Regions from separate parts of the Arthrobacter sp. KN11-1C genome, predicted to be linked through region 1. Evidence: riboswitches for the same ligand, from Rfam matches in the RefSeq annotation. Region 1 holds a riboswitch; each other region holds the start of a gene.
The links. Region 1 has a riboswitch for S-adenosylmethionine ahead of ACSBOX_RS16360 (hypothetical protein). Riboswitches for the same ligand answer to the same signal wherever they lie in the genome.
Positions count from the first base shown of each region.

Region 2: linked by a shared signal. The riboswitch ahead of ACSBOX_RS01730 (DUF1737 domain-containing protein) and the one ahead of ACSBOX_RS16360 (hypothetical protein) in region 1 are both predicted to bind S-adenosylmethionine.
Region 3: linked by a shared signal. The riboswitch ahead of ACSBOX_RS07120 (aminotransferase class V-fold PLP-dependent enzyme) and the one ahead of ACSBOX_RS16360 (hypothetical protein) in region 1 are both predicted to bind S-adenosylmethionine.

Region 1 is NZ_CP197467.1:3,498,868-3,506,719, forward strand. Features, by position in the region: gene ACSBOX_RS16335 (amino acid transporter) at 1-421, shown strand, start outside; gene ACSBOX_RS16340 (P-II family nitrogen regulator) at 479-820, opposite strand; gene ACSBOX_RS16345 (ammonium transporter) at 817-2,232, opposite strand; gene ACSBOX_RS16350 (helix-turn-helix domain-containing protein) at 2,548-3,123, opposite strand; gene ACSBOX_RS16355 (sodium:solute symporter) at 3,427-4,959, shown strand; SAM riboswitch class IV at 5,045-5,164, shown strand; gene ACSBOX_RS16360 (hypothetical protein) at 5,179-5,499, shown strand; gene ACSBOX_RS16365 (hypothetical protein) at 5,552-5,740, opposite strand; gene ACSBOX_RS16370 (VIT1/CCC1 transporter family protein) at 6,062-7,171, shown strand; gene ACSBOX_RS16375 (matrixin family metalloprotease) at 7,282-7,852, shown strand, end outside.
Region 2 is NZ_CP197467.1:351,319-359,170, forward strand. Features, by position in the region: gene ACSBOX_RS01710 (endonuclease domain-containing protein) at 1-576, opposite strand, end outside; gene ACSBOX_RS01715 (glutamate--cysteine ligase 2) at 818-2,065, shown strand; gene ACSBOX_RS01720 (O-succinylhomoserine sulfhydrylase) at 2,062-3,270, opposite strand; gene ACSBOX_RS01725 (rhodanese-like domain-containing protein) at 3,271-3,681, opposite strand; gene ACSBOX_RS01730 (DUF1737 domain-containing protein) at 3,678-3,935, opposite strand; SAM riboswitch class IV at 3,946-4,058, opposite strand; gene ACSBOX_RS01735 (hypothetical protein) at 4,174-4,533, opposite strand; gene ACSBOX_RS01740 (Lrp/AsnC family transcriptional regulator) at 4,589-5,020, shown strand; gene ACSBOX_RS01745 (ornithine cyclodeaminase) at 5,181-6,212, shown strand; gene ACSBOX_RS01750 (cupin domain-containing protein) at 6,310-6,837, opposite strand; gene ACSBOX_RS01755 (PRC-barrel domain-containing protein) at 7,188-7,823, opposite strand.
Region 3 is NZ_CP197467.1:1,518,327-1,526,178, forward strand. Features, by position in the region: gene ACSBOX_RS07105 (MFS transporter) at 1-988, shown strand, start outside; gene ACSBOX_RS07110 (metal-dependent transcriptional regulator) at 1,035-1,748, opposite strand; gene ACSBOX_RS07115 (class I SAM-dependent methyltransferase) at 1,778-2,554, opposite strand; gene ACSBOX_RS07120 (aminotransferase class V-fold PLP-dependent enzyme) at 2,605-4,029, opposite strand; SAM riboswitch class IV at 4,065-4,177, opposite strand; gene hisN (histidinol-phosphatase) at 4,338-5,150, opposite strand; gene rsgA (ribosome small subunit-dependent GTPase A) at 5,210-6,325, opposite strand; gene aroA (3-phosphoshikimate 1-carboxyvinyltransferase) at 6,328-7,722, opposite strand; gene ACSBOX_RS07140 (DoxX family protein) at 7,729-7,852, opposite strand, start outside.

The sequences.
Region 1 (7,852 bases):
GATCATCGCGCACGAGCCCAAGCGGCTAAGCGCAGACCGGTACCAGTTGAAGCTGCAGCACGCCCAGCAGGCAAACCACTTGCCAGTGGACAGCGACGCGATCTTTATCGAGATCATCGTGGATGACAGCTCCGACTTCGAGCAGGAACTCCTCGTCCAGGGCATACGCCGTCACGGTTTCAAGATCCTCGAGATCCACAGCAACAACGTGCCCAACACGCTGGCCGCGGTGCTCCTCCACATCCGCGACGTCACGGGGCTGATGCCGCATATCTATTTCCGCTGGACCGAAGGCAACCCCATCGCCAACCTGAGCAAGTTCCTCTTCTTCGGCGAGGGCGAGATCGCCCCGGTGACCCGCGAAGTGCTCCGCGAAGCCGAACCGGACATCACGCGCCGGCCGTGGGTGCACGTGGGCTGAACGTGACAGTGTCGGTGCCGCTCCTCCCGGAGCGGCACCGACACTTGGACTGTCCTTCTAGCTGATCGCCGAGGCGCCACGCTCCCCGGTCCGAACGCGTACTGCCTGGGATACGTCGACCGTCCAGATCTTGCCGTCCCCGAATTGGCCAGTACTGGCGCCGGAGATGATGGCTTCCACTATTCCGTCCACCAGATCGTCCGTGGCCAGGACCTCCACCCGGATCTTGGGCAGGAGATCGGAGTTGTATTCCGCGCCCCGGTACACCTCTACGTAGCCCCGTTGTTGGCCGTAACCGTTGGCTTGGCTGACGGTCATCCCGTTGACTCCAAAGTGTTCCAAGGCTTCCCGGACTTCGTCGATGCGTTCCGGCCGCACTATGGCCGTGACGAGTTTCACGTCGTCGCCTTGGTGCGGATCCGATCTGTTTTTCCGTTGGAGCTAGCTTCTTCGTCACCGCTGGAACCCAGCGGGGTTTTGCCGTTCTGTGGCTCTCCGGGATTGAATGATCCGCCGACCATGGCCAGCTCGTAGGCGGTTTCCGCGTGCTCCGTGATGTCGATGCCCGCCAGCTCTTCGTGTTCCTTGACGCGCATGCCCACTGTCTTGTGGATGGCCAGCCCGATGAGCGTCGTCATGATCGCCGTCCACGCGGTGACTACGAGTGCCGTCAATATCTGGGGCCAGAATTGGCTCAATCCGCCTCCGTAGAAAAGCCCGCCTTCAGTCTTCGCGGAGGGTACGGCGAAGAATCCGAGGGACAGGGTCCCCCACAGGCCGCCGACAAAGTGGACGGCGACGACGTCCAGGGAGTCGTCCAGGCCGATCTTGAACTTCAGCCCGATAGCCAGCGCGCAGACGGCACCCGCGATGACGCCGATGACGATCGCGCCGATGGGATCCACGAATCCACAGGCCGGGGTGACTGCCACCAAGCCCGCGACGGCGCCGGATGCGGCACCGAGGGACGTCGCGTGGCCGTCGCGGAGCCTTTCGACAAGCAGCCAGCCGAGGAGCGCTGCGCTTGTCGCTAGGAGGGTGTTTGTCCAGGCAAGTGCGGCAATTCCATCAGCGGCCAGTTCCGAGCCGGCGTTGAAGCCGAACCAGCCGAACCACAGCAGGCCCGCCCCGAGCATCACGAAGGGAAGGTTGTGCGGCCGGATGTTGGGGTCTTTCATGAATCCGAGCCGTTTGCCGAGGACCACCGCGAGCATCAGCCCGGCCATGCCGGCATTCATGTGGACCACCGTGCCACCGGCAAAGTCGAGCGCCGAGATCTTGCTGCCGATGATCCCGGTGGATCCGAAGAGGCCGCCACCCCAGACCCAGTGGGCGATCGGCGCGTAGACGATGGTGACCCAGAGGCCGGCAAACAGCAGCCATGGGCCAAACCTGACGCGTTCGGCCACCGCGCCACTGATCAGTGCGACCGTGATGATGGCGAACGTCGCTTGGAATCCTATGAAGACCATGTCCGGCAGCCCCGGGGCTTTTCCGCCGATGACGCCGGCCAGTCCGCTGAGTCCGAAGTTCGCGAAGGGGTCTCCGATGAAGCCGCCCATCGTATCCGGGCCGAACGCGAGTCCGTAGCCCCACAGGGCCCAGACCACCGCGACCACGCCAATGGCGCCGAAGCTCATCATCATGATGTTGAGGACGGATTTCATCCTGACGAGGCCGCCGTAGAAGAACGCCAAACCTGGCGTCATGAGAAGGACGAGGGCGGAAGCTGCAAGCATCCAGGCTGTTGCGCCGGGATCGAGGGTCTGGGGGTTCACATCCAGCCCTACGCTGAAGAATACTGGGTTCATTTCGGGAGCCTTCCTGCATATACGGCGCTCCATGGCGCCCGCACGGCGAGACCATTTTTAAAACGAACAGGTTCTGGTACCCCACGGGATACCGACCTTGACGAGTTGCCTTGACTCGAAGGTACAGTCGCCCTGTTTCAGCATTCGGCACGGATCATTTCAGGCACGTAACACCCAAGGCCCCAGGGTTAAATCCTGAAGTCGGTCATGTTTCAGGCGTGTTACACACCGCGTGTCGCAAAACCGCGTGTCGCAACTGCGTCGCGTGTCGCAAAACCGCGTGTCGCAACTGCGTCGCGTGGCACATCGCCGGCGTCAGCGGCTGGCTGCCGGCACCAGGATCCAGAGCACCTCAACGGGCTCGTCTGTGGGATTGACCCAGGTGTGGGGTTCGCGGCCCGGGAAGGACAGAGTGTCTCCCTCTTCGAGCTCGTACTCCTCGTTGGTGAGGATCAATGTGATGCGGCCCTTGACGACGTGCAGGACGTCGACGTCGCAATCGACAGCGTAGAGCTCGGCCTCTCCCCGGCCGCGGGGCTCGATCGAGGCCTGCAGGATCTGCAATCGCCGTTCGGAGCGCGCGGTCAGGAGACGTTCCACAATGCCCTGCCCACCGAGTGAAATCCGCGGTCCGTCGTCGCGTCGGGTCAGGTGCGTCTCGGGTGCCGCAAAAAGGTCTCCGATGGACACCGAGAGAACTTGGCAAAGCGTCACGAGGGAAGCGACCGACGGCGATGTCAGGTCACGCTCCACACGGCTCAGGAACCCCTTGGTCAGGCCGGTGGCGTCGGCGACTTGCTCGATGGTGAGCCGCTGGGATTGGCGGGCGGCACGGATTCTGGAACCGATGGCAACGGGGACGTTGCTCGGTTCAACGGGGAGAGCCTTCATTCACGAACCTTTCAGGCCGTTTTGGCGGCCCTGTCATTGCTGCAATAGTAGCCGGATCGCCTGCGTGGCGGGGCCTCCGGATGGCTGGAGGACCGCCGTTGCGCCCGCTGCGCACGGCAACGCCTTGACTGTTACTCGCATCACTACGTATCCTCATAGGCAACAAGTGTTGTTTGTGAGGCACACGTCACAGGCTACTCTCCCCACTCACCAGCGCAGAGACCTTCCGCAACCCCGCACGAAACCCCGCGGACCGGCGTCGGAATCCCCCAGAGCTCTGCGCATCACTTTCAGGAGCCAACCGTGGACTCTTCGTTCATCAATATTGCGATCGTGGTGGTGTATTTGCTCGCCATGCTGGCCTTCGGCTGGTGGGGCAAGTCGCGCACCAAGAACAACAGCGACTTCCTGGTGGCAGGACGCCGCCTCGGTCCGATGCTCTACACCGGCACGATGGCCGCCGTCGTCCTTGGCGGCGCATCGACGGTTGGCGGCGTCGGCCTCGGCTACAAGTTCGGCGTCTCCGGCATGTGGCTGGTGGTGGCCATTGGTTCGGGCGTCCTCCTCCTGAGCCTGCTTTTCGCCGGCACCATCCAGCGGCTCAAGATCTACACGGTCTCCCAGATGCTGAGCCTGCGGTACGGCCAGCGCGCCACGCAGACCTCCGGCATCGTCATGCTCGCCTACACCCTCATGCTGTGCGCTACGTCCACGGGCGCCTACGCCACCATCTTCGTCGTCCTCTTCGGCTGGGAGCGCTGGCTCGCCATCGCCGTCGGCGGCGCCATCGTCCTGGTCTACTCCACCATCGGCGGCATGTGGTCCATCACCCTCGCCGACCAGGTGCAGTTCATCATCAAGACCGTGGGCATTTTCTTCCTCATGCTCCCGTTCGTCCTCAACGCCGCAGGCGGCTTCGACGGCATCCGTGCCCGCGTTGACGCCAGCTTCTTCCAGCTGGACGGCATCGGAGCCCAGACCATCATCACGTACTTCGTCGTCTACACCCTGGGCCTGCTGATCGGCCAGGACATCTGGCAGCGCGTCTTCACCGCGAAGACCCCCAAGGTGGCCCGATGGGGCGGCGCCACCGCCGGCATCTACTGCGTCTTGTACGGCGTCGCCGGCGCATTGATCGGCCTGGCCGCCCGGGTGGCCCTGCCGAACATCGACGTCAAGGCCCTTGGCAAGGACGTCGTCTACGCCGAGGTAGCCACGCACATCCTGCCGATCGGCATCGGCGGACTTGTCATGGCCGCAGCAGTCGCCGCCATGATGTCCACCGCGTCCGGAGCCCTCATCGCCGCAGCCACCGTTGCGCGCGCCGACGTGGTCCCGTTCGTGGCCAGCTGGTTCGGCAAGACAATCAACACCAGCGACACCGAGAATCCCGAGCATGACGTCAAGGCCAACCGCTACTGGGTCCTTGGCCTGGGCATCGTGGCAGTACTGATCTCGATGGCGGCGCAAGACGTCGTGGTAGCCCTGACCATCGCCTACGACATCCTGGTAGGTGGCCTGCTTGTTGCCATCCTGGGCGGCTTGGTCTGGAAGCGCGGTACAGGTATTGCCGCAGCCTGGTCCATGGCGGTCGGGTCCGTACTGACCCTTGCCTTGCTGATCGCCTACGCCACCGGAATCATCCCCAGCGAAGACGGCGTCTACGCCAACGACCCCATCTACTGGGGCCTCGGCGCCTCGTTCGCCGTCTACTTCGTGGTCTCCCTCCTCACGCCGCCCACCGAGCCCGCGGTCCGCGAAGCCTGGGACCGCCGCGTTGCCGGAGCGGCCGCGGAGGAACTCCCCTTGGAAGCCCACCCGGTGGCCAGCCACTAAGTTTCACAAAACCTCGTACGACGGCGGCGCCGCACCTTCTCCTTCGAGAGGTGCGGCGCCGCTGTCGCATGTACAGTAGGAACAGCTTCAAGAGATGTGGCGCCAAGCTCCGACTTGCCACACGCCAACCCCATGTTCACGGGTGGTTCGGATGAAGAAGCGGCCCGGTTCGGACCAGAGACAACCGAACGGGCAAGAGCAACTCCACAGGAGAAGGCCATGCCTTTCGAAAACGGCGCTACCGCCACAACCGCGCACACTACCCAGTCCAGCACCCTCTTGTTGCCCCGCTTCCGGCGGGTGGACGAGTTCGTCCGGGTGATTCCCGGCGTCGACCTCTCCCAAGGCTCCATTACGTTCGTGGTGGACGGAAACCTGGAACGCTATTGGCATCATGAGCCGCGACTCATCACCGAAGCGCTTTCAAAAGCAGTCCAGCCCGCCCGCTGGTTCCCGGCCACGCGGAAACTTACCCTCACGGTTGCGGCAACCGGGCATCGTGCGGGCGTGCAGAAGCACTTCATCTTGAGCGCGTTTTAGCTAGCGCGTTTTAGCGGCCAAGTTCAGCGAGCCGGGTTTCAGCGGGCCGGGGCTATTCGATCACTTCCGACTCACGGTGTTCGTCGGCGTCGAGCGCGACCGGCCGTTCGTCGTCGTCAAGGACCTCGGCCTGTTCCTCCCAGTCTTCGTCCACGGCCAGGTCCTCGTTGTAGTCGTAGGCGGGATCGGCCTCGACCGTGGGCCGGTCGGGATGGCGGGCGTGGGTCTCGGTGCTGTCCATGGTGCAACCTCCGTTCGACGTGCCACTGAGCCCATCGCACAGGCACATGAGGCAGCCGATCCAACGCCACCCCGCCAATTCGTGGACCCTGTCCATCCATCCCAGCACTGCCCCCTGCGGCGGTCAAGGTCTCCCGCGAGCCTCCCGGTTTTTGAGGCGCGCCTAAAAAGTCCAGTGAGGATTGCCAGCCGAAAAACCGCGGAAATTGGCGATAAAGTGGAGCTGCAATGAGGCGATGAAGCCCGCCCCAGCAACCCAGGAGTCCCGGTGCACCCGCACACAAAACCCTCGCATTCAGACAATCCCTCGGACCCAAGCAGTCTGTCCCAAGACGCAGCAGCCCCCAAGACTCCCCCGTCGTCGTCGGACATCAAGCGTTGGCGGCAGTACCTGGCCGACGAACGGGCCGAAGCCGCCGTGTACCGCCAACTGGCGCAGCGCCGCGACGGCGAGGAGCGCGAAATCCTTTTGGCCCTCGCAGAGGCCGAGGGCCGCCATGAGGCACACTGGCTCAAGCTCCTCGGCGAACATGCCGGCATGCCGAAGGCGGCCTCCGCTCGAAGCCAAATGCTTGGCTTCCTGGCCCGGAACTTCGGATCGGTGTTCGTGCTGGCCCTCGCCCAACGGGCTGAAGGGCGCTCGCCCTATGCGAAGGATCCAGCGGCAACCCGCGCCATGGCGGCCGACGAACAGATCCACGAAGAAGTAGTCCGCGGCCTGGCGACGCGCGGCCGCAACAGGTTGTCCGGAACCTTCCGCGCTGCCGTATTCGGCGCCAACGACGGCCTGGTCAGCAACCTTTCCCTCGTGATGGGCATGGCGGCCACCGGGGTCCCCGCAACTGTGGTCCTGTTCAGCGGCGTCGCCGGCTTGCTGGCGGGAGCGCTGTCCATGGGTGCGGGCGAGTATGTCTCGGTCCGCTCCCAGCTCGAGCTCCTCAAGGCCACCCGCCCCACCCAGGCCACACTGACCGCAGCCCCGGCCCTGGACATCGAACACAATGAACTGGTGCTCGTGTACTTGGCCAGGGGCATGTCCCGCGAAGCCGCCGAACACCGGGCCGCCGAGCGCATGGGACTCTACAGCTGCGATTGCGATCCAAGCCTCTCGCTCCACCCCGAAGTTGAAGAAACCGTCAATGAGCACGAGGCCGTCGGCTCCGCGTGGGGCGCCGCGATCTCGAGCTTCTGCTTCTTCGCTTCGGGCGCCATCGTGCCCATCCTGCCGTTCATCTTCGGCATGACGGGCTTCTCGGCGCTTGCCGTGGCCGGTACGCTGGTGGGCATCGCGCTTCTGTCGACGGGCGCCGTCGTCGGCTTGCTGTCCGGAACCTCGCCGCTGACCCGCGGTCTCCGGCAGCTCGCCATCGGACTCGGTGCGGCCGCGGCCACGTATGGGCTGGGCCTCGTCTTCGGCGCTGTTATCGGTTAGCAGCGCCGGCCCGCCGGGGCGGCGGGATCAAGCATTTGGGGGAAGACTTGCATTCAAACTACGGGTACGACGGCGGCCCGCCGCCTCCGCAGCGGCGGCCCAGTACCGCGTTGGCGCTGTTCCGAAACTTGATGGTGGTGGCCGTCGTGGCGGCCGTAGCAGTACTTGTCGGTGGCTTTCTCCGGGGTGATCCCGCCTTCACGGGGCTCCTTCCCAAGCTGGCACCCTCTGCCCAAGCCACGGCCAGCAGTCCAGGGCCCGCGGCCTCCGGGCAGGGGCCACAAAAAGCCGCCCGGGCGCCGGATACCCCGCCGCCTGGCCTGGAAGAAGCCGGGCACCCACTCGGCTCCCCCGCCAAACCTGCCGTGGCCAGCAGTTCCTACAAGTTCCTGGCCACCAACGCCGACGGCACGCCCGTGGGTTACTCCCCGTGCCGGCCATTGCACTATGTGGTCAACTCAGCCCTTGCCTCGGCGGGATCCGAGGGGCTCATCGCCGACGCGATCGCCAAGATCGCCGCCGCAACGGGCCTCACATTCGTTGACGATGGCACCAGCAAAGAAACCCCCTCCGAGAAGCGCAAGCCGTACCAGCCCGCGCTCTACGGAGATCGTTGGGCTCCCCTGCTGATTTCCTGGACCACTCCCGAGGCGGCTCCGGCGTTGACTGGATCCGTCATCG
Region 2 (7,852 bases), 1.4 Mb from region 1:
GCGAAACTTGAGCCCCGCCGAGTCGAACAGGATGCGGGCGCTGATCTCGGGCACGGACTCCGATAGACCGTCAGCCTTTGCCAGTCGTTTCCGGGCGGTTCCGAAGTATTTGGCAGTCATTTCGGACTCGAGAACTACTCTGGGCACACCGTGATGCTGCATGGCGGACTGCGCCATGGCGATAGCATCCACTTCGCTCAAGCAGGTCAGTCCGTGAATGACGGTGTCCTCAATGCTGGCGATGGGCAGGCGCCGGTCAGGCTCGAAGCGAAGTTGGCCATGCGTGGCGAAGCGTCGGCTGCGGTGATGCTTGCTGGCAAGATGAAGGCGCGCCGGCCGATCCTTGAGCCAAAGCTGGTAACGGGAACCGCTGGATGCACACGTCAGGAGTGAGTTGTCGATGATGGCGTGAAGCAACTCGGGATCCGCATCTGGTAATGCCCACACACCCTTGCGCGGTTGGTGTGCCCCGGCAAATGACAGACCCCGCACGGCGCGCTCCGAGTAACCTTCCCGACGCAGTAAGCCAACCCGGGCCACGCCACCGAGCGATTTCAAGAAGTCCAGGGGATCCATGGATCGAGCTAGCCACAATTTCAGCCCGCATTGGCCCGGAAATGGCTCCATGTGGACAAACCGGGCTGGGGAGGAGTGGTCGGGTGTCGGATTTTGCACGATCATTCGCCGGGATGGGAATGCAAGCGGCGGAATTTCGGGCTCGGAGGCGACACTAGCTGAATGATCCTGCAGAATCCTTCAGTGGCCCCGCAAAATCCCGATCTGTCTCCGCAAGGCTGCCATGGCGCACAATTGTTCCGTGCGCACTTTTGGTGTGGAAGAGGAATTGCTCATCGTCGATCCCGTGACCGGCGAGCCGCTCGCCCTTGCCGACGCGCTCCTCTCAGGCCCCGCAGATTTTGGCCTTGAGGGCCCGGCCCACGAGGGTCCCGAACCCACCCTTGAAGAGGTCGACGGCCCCGATACCGGCCTAAGCCACGAGCTCAAGCTTGAGCAGATCGAAACCCAGACCCGGCCATGCCGCAGCTATGCCGAGCTCTTACACCAGATCCGCAGGGGCCGGGGCCTCGCGAGTCACGCCGCACGGCGCCACGGCGCGCGGATCGCCGCGTTGGCCACGTCGCCCGTGGACGCCGCGTTGCACACCACTCCGGATCCCCGGTATGCCATCATGCTCGAACGCTTCGGCATCACCGCACACGAACAGCTCACGTGCGGATTCCACGTACACACCTCGATCGAGTCCCCCGAGGAAGGCGTGATGGTCCTGGACCGGATCCGGGACAAGCTCGCGGTCTTCACGGCGATGAGCGCCAATTCTCCCTACTGGCGGGGGCTGGCCACGGGTTTTGAAAGCTATCGGACGCAGGCATGGAACCGCTGGCCTTCGTCCGGGCCGTCAGCCATCTTCGGGTCCCTGGCTGCTTACCGGCGGGTTGTCCGGAGGCTCATTGAAACGGGAGTGTTGCTGGACGAGGGGATGGTCTACTTCGACGCAAGGCTGTCCCGGCACGTTCCCACGGTGGAGGTCCGCGTGGCCGACGTCTGCCTCCGGGCCGAGGATGCGGCGCTCATCGCGGTGCTCGTCAGGGCCTTGGTTGAGACTTCTGTTCGTGAGTACCATGCCGGAATAGAGCCGGCGGCCGTGCCCACTGCGCTTTTGCGGATGGCGTCCTGGCAGGCAAGCAACTTCGGATTGCGCACCGAGCTGCTGGACTTCGGGACCTTCCGCCCGGAGCCCGCCGCGGACGTCGTCTGGTCCTTGGTGGAGTATCTGGAACCTGTGCTCGCCGAACAGGGTGAATTCGACTTGGTCCAAACCGGCGTGGCAGCCATTCTGGGCCGTGGCAACGGCGCCATCGAACAGCGTGGTGTTGCCGGGCGCTGGAGCGGCACCAACGGGGACGCGCCCGACGCCGCCGGGCTGGCCGCCGTCGTCGAGCACGCTGTTCAGATCACGATGCGCTCAGAGCGGGACGAGAGCGACACCAAGCCGCAGCCCGTCCTCACCTGGGTGCGCCAAGACTGGCGCGAAGCGCCGGGCTAGGCCTGTTTGAGGGCCCGCTCAAGGTCCCCGATGAGGTCGTCCACATCTTCCAGCCCCACCGAAAGCCGCACGACGCCGTCGCTCAGGCCAATTGCTGCGCGGCCTTCCGGACCCATGGCGCGGTGCGTGGTGGTGGCGGGGTGGGTGATGAGGGACTTGGAGTCGCCCAGGTTGTTCGAGATGTCGATGACGGCGAGCCCGTCCAGCAGCGCGAAGGCAGCCTCCTTCGCCGATCGCCCCGCGGAGGGGAGCAGTTCGAAGGTGAGCACGGTTCCGCCGGCCTTCATTTGCTTCGCGGCGAGCTCGTGCTGCGGGTGCGACTTCAGCAGCGGGTACTTGACCCAGCTGATGGCCGGTTGTGCCTCAAGCCATTCGGCGATCCGCAAAGCAGATGCCGAGGAGTGATTGACGCGCAGGGCCATCGTCTCCAGGCCTTTGGTCAGGACCCAGGCGTTGAACGCGGAAAGGGACGGCCCGGTGTGCCGCATGAGTTGCTTGACCGGCCCGTCGATGAACTCCTTGGTGCCCAGGATCGCTCCGCCAAGGACCCGGCCTTGGCCATCGATGTGCTTAGTGCCCGAGTAGACAATCACGTCTGCGCCGAGATCGCCGCAGCGTTGCAGCAAGGGGGTGGCGAAGACGTTGTCGACGACGACGGTGGCGCCAGCCGCGTGGGCAAGCTCGCTCACCGCGGCGATGTCCACGATTTCCTGCATGGGGTTCGACGGCGACTCGAAGAACACTGCCGTTGTCGGCTCGGACAACGCGGCACGCCACTGATCCAGGTCCGGCCCGTCGACGAAGACGGTCTCGACGCCCCAGCGCGGCAGGATCTCGTTGAGGATCACGAAGCAGGAACCGAAGAGCGAGCGGGCGGCAACCACGCGGTCGCCGGCAGCCAGCAACGCACCGAGGGCGGTGAAGACCGCGGACATGCCCGACGCCGTCGCGAAGCACGCTTCGGTGCCTTCGAGCAGGCGGAGGCGCTCCTGGAAGGTGGCGACGGAGGGGTTGCCGTAACGGGAGTAGACGAAGCGTTCGTCCTCGCCCGTGAACGCTCGCTCGGCGGCCGCGGCGGACTCGTAGACGAAGCCGGAGTTCAGGAAGACGGCTTCGGACGTTTCCTGGAAGTTGGTACGGTCAAGACCGCCGCGGACTGCCTGGGTGTCAGGGCTCCAGCCGGCGGCGTCAGGATTGAAAGTCACTTAGATGTTCCCCAGGTTCGTCGGAAGTCCACGGTTTTTCCAGCCATTCACGGTTCGTTCGCCGTAGCGGTCCGGTTCGCCCTCGAAACCCTCGAGGACGTTGTAGGCGGTGTAGCCGGCCTGGGTTGCGGCGATCGCGGCGGCGATGGAGCGCTGGCCGGAGCGGCAGAGGAAGACAAGTTCGGTGCCGTCCGCCTCAGGAGCCTGTTGCGTCAGCTGTTCGATGAAACGGGTGTTGGGGATGCCGCCGGCCAGGTTCCACTGGATGAACAAGGGATCGTTCTCGGTGGCTTTCGTGTCCGGGATCCCGATGTGTGCCCACTCGCCTTCGGTGCGGACGTCCACCAGGATGGCGCCTTGCTCGAGCTTGGCCCAGGCGTCGTGCGGGCTGAGGTCGCCTGCGTAGCTCATGCGTGGCCCTCGCCGTCGAACTCCTCGTCAAGCTGATCCACCGCATTGGCGACGGCGGCATCCGCGCTCGCGATCGCCGCGGGCAGGACGATGGCCTGCGCCACAATCACGTCCGTGCCGTTGAAAGTCGCGGCCGGGCTGCCGTGCAACACGTATCCCTCCGCGAGGGCGGTGGAGATCCGCTCGCAGAATTCCTTGGTGTCAGGGCCCGTGATGAGACGGTAGGAGAGTTTTTCCTCGGTGGGTTCAGGCATTGGTGCTCCTCAGTCACGCTTGCAGTTCGAAAGTGTCGATACGCCGAGTAGTCACCTGAGGCACCCCGCCGGAGAGAGGGTTGCCGACCAGCAAGTCAGGGCTTCGCGCTGGTGCTCATTACTCAAGAAGAAAAATAACATCCACGACGGCGGCCCGCATCACCGGCCGTCGTCATGTTCCGTAACCGGGAGGCAGCCGGCGGGGGAGCCAGTGGGTGGGGCCACGCTGGCGAGGACCCTACGCCTCGGTTTCTGTAGGCAGCGGGTCCAGACTTGCCTGGACCCGGGGTGAAACGGCATCAAAGCGCGACGCTACTCCTGTGGGGGAGTGATGAAACGTGGAACCTTGATGCTTCCGGATTTCCAGCAACTCGTGCACGGAAATCCCGGTGGCCGTGGCGAGTGCGTGCAGCGAGAGGCTGTTGTGATGAGCCAGGGCAAAAACCACGCCAGACAGCGCTTCGAAACCTTCTGTCTCGTAGATTTCCTTGATCAAGTTGGACATGCCGTTCGCATCATCGATTGATCCCGCTGACGCACCAGTTGCCATGGCCGTCAGCGACCATGCAGCAGAGTCGGGGCTGATGTAGATGCTCATGTCGATACCCTACGGACTCAGGCCCACTTGGGGAATGGGCGATACGTTTATCTTTATGGCAGCACTCACCGACCTTGACCGCCAGCTCCTCTCCGCCCTCAGGGAGGACGGCCGGGCATCTGTCGCGAGCCTCGCGCGCCAGCTCGGCGTCGCCAGGGCCACTGTGAACAGCCGGCTCGAGCGCCTTGTCTCCTCCGGAACCATCGTTGGTTTCACCGCGAGGGTGCGCGACGAAGTCGATCCACTTGCGATCCGGGCTATTGCGCTCATTGCCGTGGAGGGAAGGTCGGCCGACAGGGTCATTCGCCAGCTGAGGGGGCTTCCCGAGATTTGGGCACTGCACACCACGAATGGCGGCTGGGACCTTGTGGCTGAGCTGCGCACGGAAAGCCTCAGCGATTTTGACCAGGTCCTGGGAAGGATCCGCGGGATCGAGGGGATCGTCAATAGCGAGACGAGCCTGCTGCTCAGCTCCGTCCTGCGGTAGCCGCTGGCTTGGCAGAGACAAGCCGAATGAGCATTGTGTGCATCTTGCGTCGTCATTTTGTGCACTTTTTCAATGAAAAGTACGTACTTTGGCAATTGTGGATGCATATCGCCACTCCGTAGCCTCGTAGCAACAGTGCTTATGAGGGAAAGGAGCGCACATGACGCGCTTTGTCGATGTCCGCAATATGGTCCGCTGGACGGCCGGGCGAGGCCCGGAAACCATCATTTCGGAGATGGTTCAGTACTTGGAAGACGACTTCCGGCGATGGGAATCTTTTGACAAGACTCCGCGGGTGGCGAGTCACACCCCGTTCGGCGTCATCGAACTGATGCCCACAAGTGACCAGGAAACCTACGGCTTCAAGTATGTCAACGGACACCCTTCGAATCCAGCGCGCGGCTTCCAGACTGTGACAGCTTTCGGTGTCCTGTCCGACGTCCATAACGGCTATCCGACGTTCCTCGCGGAGATGACAGTGCTGACCGCGCTGCGAACGGCGGCTACGTCGGGGATGGTCGCGAAGAAACTCGCGCGCCCCGATTCCCGGGTCATGGGGATGATCGGAACCGGTACCCAATCGGAGTTCCAGGCCCTGGCCTTCCGGGCGGCCCTGGGCATCAACACTGTCAGGATCTGGGACACGGATCCGGCTGCGATGGAGAAGTTCGTCAGGAACATGGCTCCCCTCGGCTTCGACATCACCATCGCGGGCTCGGCGGCCCACGCAGTGGAAGGTGCCGACGTGATCACCACGTGCACGGCGGACAAGGCCAACGCCACGATCCTGAAGGCAGACCAGGTTTCTCCGGGCGTTCACATCAACGCGATCGGCGGCGATTGCCCAGGAAAGACCGAACTCGACGCTGCCATCCTGGACCTCGGCGACGTCTTTGTGGAATACGATCCCCAGACGCGGATTGAAGGCGAGATCCAGCAAATGTCCGCCGATTTTCCCGTCACCGAGTTCTGGCAAGTTCTTGGCGGTCATGCGCCGGGCCGGACCTTCAGGGACCAGATCACGATATTCGATTCCGTGGGCTTCGCGATCGAGGACTTTTCCGCCTTGCGGTATCTCCGCGACGCCGTCGAGGGTTCGGAATTCTTCGAGGAGATCGACCTCGTGGCGAATCCCGACGACCCTAAGGACCTTTTCGGTTTGGTGCGGGCACTTTCTCCGCTCGGATCCTGAGAAGCCGGGCGAAGCCTGGTGCGCCGGCCCCAGAACCGGCGCACCAGACGTTTTTTAGAGGGCCCATCCGGCCCGTTTGCCAGCCGTCGGCCCCCGGCTATTCCGCCGCCAGCCGCAGGATCAGCTCGGCATGCCCGGGAAACCTCATCACGAGCGACTCGATGTCCCGTGCCGTTGGTTTCGCGGAGTCAGACCTCTCGTATCCCGGTGAGAGGCTGCAGCTGACAAGGGCGAACCCCGGCCCGGCCAACTCGGCACCGAACCAGGTGGAGCCCGGGGCAACTCCTTGCAGCGTCTCGCCTGCCTCCGGATCCGGCCCCAACAAGGCCTCGGTATAGCCGAAGTCCTGAAGTCCGAGCTCCCGTGAAAACACATGCAGCCTGATGGGTGTCCCCACGTGGAAGAACCACAATTCGTCCTGCTTAAGGGCGTGCAACTGGAGAACCTCCCTGGCTTCCAGCAGGTACCAATTGGAGCTGTAGAGCGGATGGTCAACGCCGAAGCGCGGAGGCAGCGCCGATCCGGCGATGTCCTCGTTGCTCACGAGCGCCGGCGCGAACCAGCCGCCCACCACAGCGGGGGACATGTCCAGCCGTTTGATCCAGTCCTCGGCGGCGGAAGTCATGTGACCGGATCCTTCGGTGAGGAACAGACCGTGATGCCGATGATCTTGTTCGGATCCGGGGGTCCGGGCGTGGGAAAACCGACATTGAAATTCCGGGACGAAGAAACTGCACTCATCATGATGCCCTCCATCAACTGTGCTGATTCCACGGCACCGTGAAACCAGGTGCCCGCCGGGCCGAGAGCCAGATCACCCTTCCCCAGCAGAGTTCACGGGACTAGTTAACTACTGGCGCCATGGCGGCACAATAGAGTTCGCGAAGCTAAATTTCCCGGCCCGTGGACGGCGCCATCGCTCCCGACGCCCGCGCCGCCGTCGTGAGTCACAGCCGGAGGCCGAGATAGCGGCGGCTATTGACGGTCTCCCGGTTCCGGCGAGGGCCCGGGCGGCCGATGCGGCCGCGGGCCGGGATGCGGGGGCCGGGGCACATGTTTGTGCAAGTGCGGCGGATGCGGGGGATGTGGCCCGCCGTGCGGGGGATGCGGCCCGCCGTGCGTAGGATGCGGAGGTGGCGGCCCGCCGTGCGGCGGATGTGGCTCGCCGTGCGCTATCGGGAGAGGCAGCTTGGGTGCGTTCTCGCCGGGGACGGCGTCCACAGGCGCGGCCACTGACGCGAGCCCGGCATCCTCGGTATCGTTTGCCGTGGCGGCATCATTGGATTCCTCTGCCACGAGCCCGTAATAGCTGTAAAGTTCCTGTTCCTGCGTCTCCGTGATCACGCCGCGGTCACTCTCGATGCGCGGGCCGTTCTTCACTTTGTCCTTGGCGAAAGCCACCTTGATCACCGAATCCTCCAGGCTGGCTCCGGAGAGCGGGGCGAAAGATTCGGACATGCCGAACAAACCGGTCCGCACGGTGACAAAAACCGGATCCCCGGAATCGCCACTGGTGAAGACCTGTTCCACGGAACCGATTTTCTCCCCGGCGGAGTCCACAACAATCCCTCCGTTGAGGACGATGTTGTCGATGTCCTGCAGGCTGAGCATGATGCACATCCTTCTCGTATGAGGGTTCC
Region 3 (7,852 bases), 2.0 Mb from region 1:
CATCGTCGCTCCGCTGATCGGCGGCGCATCGGTCGATCTGCTGTCCTGGCGGGTTATCTTCTTCATCAATGTGATTCCTGCCGTCGCGATCTGGCCGATCCTCGCCGGGCTGCGGAAGTCCGATGCCGCCGTGGACAGGAGCAAGAAGATCGACTACCTCGGCGCGTTCCTGGCCATGGTGGGACTCGGCGGTCCGGTCTACGCCTTCATCGAACAAGGACGCATGGGCTGGGGGAACATGGTGGTCTGGATGCCGCTCGCCCTCGGGGCCGTCGGCCTGGTCCTCTTCCTGGTCCACGAAGCCAGGACCCAGGAACCAATGCTGCCCCTGCGGCTCTTCGGCATCCGCAATTTCGGCTGGGGAAACATCGCCACGCTCGCCATTTACGGTGCCCTGTCATTGGGCTTCTTCGCCGTAGGCATCTACTTGCAGCAAGTGGGAGGGATGAAAGCCACCACGGCGGGCATCGCGTTGCTTCCCGCGACTGTCCTCCTGATGCTCACGGCTTCATTCTTCGGGGGACTGGCGGGCAAGTACGGTCCGCGGTGGTTCATGACGGCCGGACCGTTCATCTGCGGAGTCGGGTTCCTCATGACCTTGGCCGTCCAGGAGCCCTTGAACTACTGGACTCAAGTGCTGCCCGGGCAGATCGTCTTCGGGATCGGCCTCAGCACCTTGGTGGCGCCCCTCACCGCGGCCATCCTCGGCGCGGTACCCACTGAAGAGGCGGGGATCGGTTCCGCTGTGAACAACGCCGTTGCCCGGATCGCAGGCTTGATCTGCATCGCGTTTGCCGGGCTCATCATCGGCCCGGTCTTCAGCCGGCAAGGCCTCATGAATGCGGTGGTGGTCACCGCCGTGCTGTTCTTCCTCGGCGCGGTGGCATCCGCCGTCGGGATCCGGAACCCGGTGCTGGGCGCGGCGGCAGTGGACTCGCCGGAAGGTCCAGCCCCCGACGACGGCGGGACGGCTGCCCAGCGCGCCTGAACCGCGCTCTCCAAGACACGCTCTCCAAGACGCAGTGACGGTATCGTCAGCGTTCCGCGAGGACGCAACCTTCGTGTTCGACATCCGTGGCCACCCAGAGCGCGGAAGCGACCTCGTCCGCGAGATCGTAGTCGCGGCTTCCCTGTCCCTTCCCGATCCGGACCACCAGCGCACCGCCGAACGGCTTGCGGCCAATCACCTCGATGCTGGCGTCGAGGTCGATTTCCTCGGCTGAAAGGTAGCGCAGCAGCTCAGGGTTTTCGTCGCTGATCCGGGTGATCTTGCCGGAATGCCCGTCGTCGAGCTCGATCATCCGGTGCGCGTGCGGCAGGCTCACCGAACCGTCCGCGGCGGGGATGGGGTCTCCGTGGGGATCGCGTCCGGGGTTGCCCAGTTTGGCGGCCATGCGATCGATGAAGGTGTCCGAGACGGCGTGCTCGAGCATCTCGGCCTCGTCGTGGACTTCATCCCAGCTGTATCCCAACTCCCTCACCAGGTAGGTTTCGATCAGGCGGTGCCGGCGGACCATGCCGAGGGCAAGATGCATTCCCTGGGGGGTCAAAGTGATGGCGCTGTACGGCTGGTGGTCCACCAGGCCTTGGTCCTTGAGCTTGCGGACCATCTCCGAGACGGAGGAATTGGCGACGCCGAGCCGCTGCGCGAGCTGTGAGGACGTGATGGGTTTGTCCTGCCACTCCGTAAAGGAGTAGATGACCTTGACGTAGTCCTCGATGGAGGAGGAGGGCGCACTGGTCTTCACGCTTCCAAGCCTATCGTGAACCGGCAGAATCAGGCTTTGCGCGCCCGCCAGCTCTGCGTGAGATAGGGCAGCGGGATGACCTCGTCCTCGGCATGTTCCAGATGTTCGAAGAGATACCACCGGAGATTGCCCATGACCTTCGCCCGGGTGGCATCGTTCGCCCTCAGATAATAGCTGCGCGACTTCACGAGTTCGAGGATGTCTGCCGGAGCCAAGGGATCCTCCCAGCGCGTGACGTGGTTTTCGAGGCCGGTGAACTCGGGGCCCACCACTGGCCGGAAGTCCGGTTTGTGGACATCGCCGGCATGCATGATGCGGGACAGGCGATGGACCCAGGGCACCGAAGTGTCCAATTGGTTCCAGATCAAGCCGATGACGCCCTGGGGTCGAAGGATCCGGGCGATCTCAGTGCTCGCGGCGAGCGGATCGCACCAGTGCCAGGCTTGGGCAACGCTGACGACGTCGAATGCTGAGTCCGCCAGCCCGGTTGCCTCAGCCGTGCCCTCCAGGGCGATCACCTGTGGATACCCTTTGCGCAGCTGGGTGAGCATGTCCGTGGAGGGGTCCACTGCGGACACCGCCAGCCCCCGCTCGACGAGCAGCGAGGTGAACTTTCCGGTGCCGGCGCCGATGTCTGCCGCGTCCCGAGCCCCCTCCGGCAGCAGCCAGTCAGCTGAATCCGCAGGGTAGCCCGGCCGGACCCGCTCATAGTGTTCTCCGCCGTCCTGGAAACTGCGGCCGAGTTCGAGTCGCCGTTCCTCATATAGCCTGGGGCCGGCTGAGGTGCCTTTGGGTCGCGGGGCCACGCGGGAACTCCTTCGTAGGACAGGAAAAATACCCTACGAATCTACCGCAATCAGTCGGTGCTGCAGGGTGCGGCGCCCGCGGTCCCGGGGGTGTTGGGAGCCCACTCCGGGTAGCTGCGGTGGTCGTTCGCAGGGACCCAACGCCCGGCATCCACCACGTAGTCCCAGCCGAGGCCATTGCTCTTGAGCGCCTGGATGCCCGCGATGAGCCGGGTGGCGTCTTCCAAACGCGACCCCACGCCGAAGCTGGCACGCAGCGATCCGGAGGGAAGGCCGAGGCGCTTGAGCAGCGGGTGCGCGCAAAAGCGTCCGTCCCGCAGGCCGATGCCATGCTCGGCCGCAAGATAGGCCGCGACGAGTCCGGCGTCGTAGCCCTGGAGCGAGAAGTTCACGACGCCGATCGTGTCCTGGGGATCGGTGTCGCTGAAGATCTGGTGCACGGTCACGCCGTCGATTTGCTTGAGGCCCTCGACAAGGTGCGAGCGGATGGCGGCCTCGTGGGCGTGCCATTCATCGTGGTCGAGGCTGGCAATGACCTGAGTGGCCCGGGCCAGGGTGGCCGCGCCCAGCACGTTCGGAGAGCCCCCTTCGTGCCTTGCCGGCCCCGTGGCCCAGCTGACGGAATCAAGGCGTGCCTCGCGGACCGCGCCGCCTCCTGCCAGGTGCGGCGTGCCGGCGTCGAGCCAGTCTGGGCGGCCCACCAGCACACCGGCGCCGAACGGTGCATAGAGCTTGTGCCCCGAGAAGACCAGGTAGTCCACCTCCGCGGCGGCGATATCGATGCGGCGGTGCGGTGCGAGTTGCGCCGCGTCCACCACGATCCGCGCCCCGAATTCGTGGGCCAAGGCAGCGAGTTCCTTGATGGGCAGGATTTCGCCGGTCACGTTCGACGCGCCGGTGACTGCCAGGAGGCTGACGCCACCCTGGGAGAGCGCCGTGCGGACAGCCGCAACAGTCTCCGACAACGTTCCGGCGGCAACGATGCTGCGGTGGGGAACACCTTGCCATGGGAGCAGATTGGCGTGGTGCTCGATGTCCAGGTACAGGACTTCGCCCGTATGCCTGCCGTCCTCAACCGGCAAGCAACCCGCCAGCAGATTGAGGGAGTCAGTGGTGTTGCGCGTGAAAATGACGGAATCGTCCGGCCTGCCGCCAACGAAGTCACGAACGATGTTGCGGGCATTCTCGTAGACCGACGTGCTGATTTGGGAGGCATAGCCGGCGCCGCGGTGGACGCTCGCGTAGTACGGCAGGATTTCGTTGAGGTACGCGGAGACCACGGTCAGCGCAGGTGCGGAAGCGCCGTAGTCGAGGTTGGCGTAGCGGATCTGGCCGCCCTGGATCAAGGGCGCCTGCAGCTCCGCTCCGGTGACTGCGGCCAGTGGGCGCGACGCCGGAGTCCGGGACTCACCGTGCCGCTGCCCAGGATCGTGGTGCTGCGAAAGAGCCGTGGAAGAAATTGTGGCTGTGCTCATGGGACCTCACTCAAGAGGGACCCCTGCGTGCAGGGGGTCCGCGCTTGCCGCATCCGTTCCGGACCGGCCGGGTCGTCACCCGGGGCACCCCGCCGCGATGGAGGGTTGCCGGCCAGCAAACCGGGGTTTCGCGCTGGCACTCGTGACCTGTAAAGAGCGTAGGACACCGGCAAGGCCGGTTCCAATGTGACCGCGATTGTTAAGCGGATTGTTACACCGCCCGAAAAATGTGCCTTCAGCCGAAGAAAAAGCAACGGACGCCCCGGAAAAGGGACGTCCGCCGTCGTTTGTTCAGTGAATGGGGTGGATCAGAGCAAGTCGTCGAGTTCGGGGTTGAGCCTCTTGAGCACCTCGGAGTGCAGGATCGAGTTAGTGGCGACGGCGTTTCCGCCGAAGGGGCCATCCGCGCCATCCAGAGACGTGAAGCGTCCGCCGGCCTCGGTCACGATCGGCACCAAGGCCGCCATGTCGTAGACCTGGAGTTCCGGTTCGGCGGCGATGTCCACGGCGCCCTCGGCCACGAGGCAGTAGGACCAGAAATCGCCGTACGCACGGCTGCGCCAGACATCGTTCTCGAGGCCCAGGAAGTTGTCCAGCTTCTCGTGCTGCTTCCACTCGGAAAGCTCGGAGTAGGAGAGCGAGGCGTCTTCGAGCCGGGACACGTTGGAAACTTTCAACCGGGTGGCCGCCGCCAGCGACCGGCCCATGTAGGCGCCGGAGCCCTTGGCCGCCCACCAACGCTTGCCGAGCGCCGGAGCGCTCACGAGGCCGACTACTACCTCGCCCTCGTCCACGAGGGCGATCAGCGTTGCCCACACGGGTACGCCACGCACGAAGTTCTTGGTCCCGTCGATGGGATCGATGATCCAACGCCTCGAGCCGTGGCCCGTGCTGCCGAATTCTTCCCCCAGGACGGCGTCACGGGGGCGGGAACGGGAGAGCTGCCCGCGGATTGCTTCCTCGGCGGCTTTGTCGGCGTCGGTGACCGGGCTCAGGTCGGGTTTGGTCTCCACCTGAAGGTCCAGGGCCTTGAACCGCTCCATTGTCAGGGAATCGACGGAGTCGGCCAGGACGTGTGCCAGCCGCAGGTCGTCGTTGTAGCTCGAATCGGGTTGGGTCATGGTTCCAAACTACCGTCTCTTCGCCGGTGAGCCGGGGAGGTAGGACGGCAGCGGCGCAGTTAGTTGACCGTACCCAGTTCCTTGGTTTCCTGTGCTTCCATGCGCGGGTCCGCGCCGAGGAGCCGGCGCAACGATGCCAGGCGGGCCGGGCCCGACTCTCCGGCATGGCCATCGGCGACCCACGAATCCAGGCCGCATCGAACAGCGTTGGCATCGTGCTTGCAGCCGCGCTCGCACATTTCGGTCCCGGGTTCGAGGTCCGGGAAGGCATGCAGGATACGGTCCGGGTTCACGTGGGCGAGGCCGAAGGAACGGATGCCCGGGGTATCGATGATCCAGCTTCCGCCGGGGGCGTCGCTGAGCTTCAGGGCAAGGGCAGACGAGGAGGTGTGCCGTCCGCGCCCCGTCACCGCGTTGACCCCGCCGGTGGCGCGCTCGGCCCCGGTCAGGGCGTTCACCATGGTGGACTTCCCGACGCCGGAATGGCCCAGGAGCACGGTGACCTTGCCGTCGAGGTAGTCCCGCAACTGGCCGACGGCGTCACTGTCGAGGCGGGCGGACAAACCGTCGTCCGACCGGGCGTCGATGCCGGAGGCGCCGGCGTCGGCCGTCCGGCTGATGATGATGGGGAAACCGAGGCTCACGTAGTTGGCGAGCAGTTCTGTCGGATCCTTGACATCCGCTTTGGTGACGAGCAGCAGCGGCTCGATTCCGGCGTCGTATGCTGCCACCAGGGCGCGGTCGATGAATCCCGTGCGCGGTTCCGGGTTGGCGGCCGCCACCACCACCACGAGCTGGTCGGCGTTGGCGACGACGGCGCGTTCGATCGGATCGGTGTCGTCGGCACTTCGCCGCAGGAGGGTCTTGCGCTCCTCGACCCGCACGAGGCGGGCGAGGGTGTCCGGGGCTCCTGAAACATCGCCGACGAGGGCGACGAAGTCCCCTGGAACCACGGGGGAGCGCCTCAGTTCCCGGGCGCGGGCGGCAATGACAATGCGCTCGTTGTCCGAGCTTTCATCCACTATCGCGGTGTAGCGGCCGCGGTCGACGGTGACGATGCGCCCGATCACGGCGTCGTCGTGGCTGGGGCGGTCCTTGGTGCGGGGGCGTGTGCCCTTCTTGTTGGGGCGGATCCGGACATCGGACTCATCCCAGGAGCGTGCGTCGCGAGCCATCGTCAGTTGCTTGTCTCCGTTGAACCGGTGTCCGCGGCCGCTGGCCCCGCAGTGAGCATCGACGTCCAGATGTCCGGGAATTCGGGCATGGTCTTGGACGTCGTCGCGATGTCTTCGACCTGGACGCCTTCGACAGCGAGACCGAGTATCGCACCCGCGGTAGCCATGCGGTGGTCGGCGTAGCTGTGCACGACGCCGGCGTGCAGCGCTGCGGGCCGGATCACCAGTCCGTCGCTGGTTTCCTCGGCGTCGCCGCCAAGTCGGTTGATTTCGGCGACCAGCGCGGCCAGCCTGTCTGTCTCGTGTCCGCGCAGATGCGCGATGCCGGTGAGCCGGGAAGGGCTGGTTGCCAAGGCGCACAATGCCGCCACAGTGGGGGCGAGCTCGCTGGTTTCGTCGAAGTCCGCGCCCAGGATCACGGAACCGCCGGTGACTGTCAGGGTGTCGTTGTCCAGCGTGACGGTGGCGCCCATGGTGGCAAGAATGTTCCGCCAGAGATCCCCGACTTGCGTGGTGTTGGCCGGCCAGTTGGGGATCCGGACGGTTCCCTTCGTGGCGAGCGCCGCGGCGAGGAAGGGACCCGCGTTGGAGAGGTCCTGCTCGATCCGCTCGTCGAACGCCTGGATGGGGCCGGGGGAGACTCGCCAATGGTTTGGCACGGAGTCATCCACCTGGACTCCAACCCCGCGCAGGACAGCGACAGTCATGTTGATGTGGTCCAGGCTCGGCACGGGCTTGCCGACATGCTCGAGGTGGAGGCCCTCTTCGAAGCGAGCGCCGACCAGCAACAGGGCGGAGATGAACTGCGAGGACGCGCTCGCGTCGATCACCAAGTGGCCACCGCGCACGGAGCCTGTGCCGGAGACCTTGAACGGCAAGGAGCTCGGCGCTTGCCCGTCCATGGCGCTGACTTCCACTCCGAGGGTCCGGAGGGCTTCGATGATGGTGCCCATGGGACGCTGGCGTGCGTGCGGATCGCCGTCGAACACCGAAACGCCGTTGCGCAGTGCCGCAAGGGGCGGCACGAAGCGCATGACTGTGCCGGCCAGGCCGCAGTCGATGGCGGTCTCCGATGCGGCAGCCGCAGGATCGATGGGGGTGATTTTAAGATCCGGGCCGTACTGTCCATCGCCGGGAACCTCGGTAATGGTGGCGCCAAGCCGGCGCAGGGCCTCGACCATGAGGGCCGAATCCCGCGAATGCAAGGGTGCACGCAACCTGCTGGGGCCGTTGGCCAATGCCGCCAGGACCAGATAGCGGTTGGTCAGCGACTTCGAACCAGGAACCGAGACCGTGGCATCCACAGGGTGGCTGGCGAAGGGTGCGGGCCACAGGGGAAGCGCGGAAGCTGTGCTGGTCCCTGAATCGTCTGCCTGCGTGGCGGGGGTTCCTGGCATGCTTCCTTATGCTCCAACTGCGTTGTCTACGGCCTTGCGGACGGCCCGGTCTGTCTTCTTGAACTGCTTGCCCGTGGCCTTCTTGGCGTCGATGGCGAGGTGTTCCGCGCGCCATGCGAGGCTCGGTTTG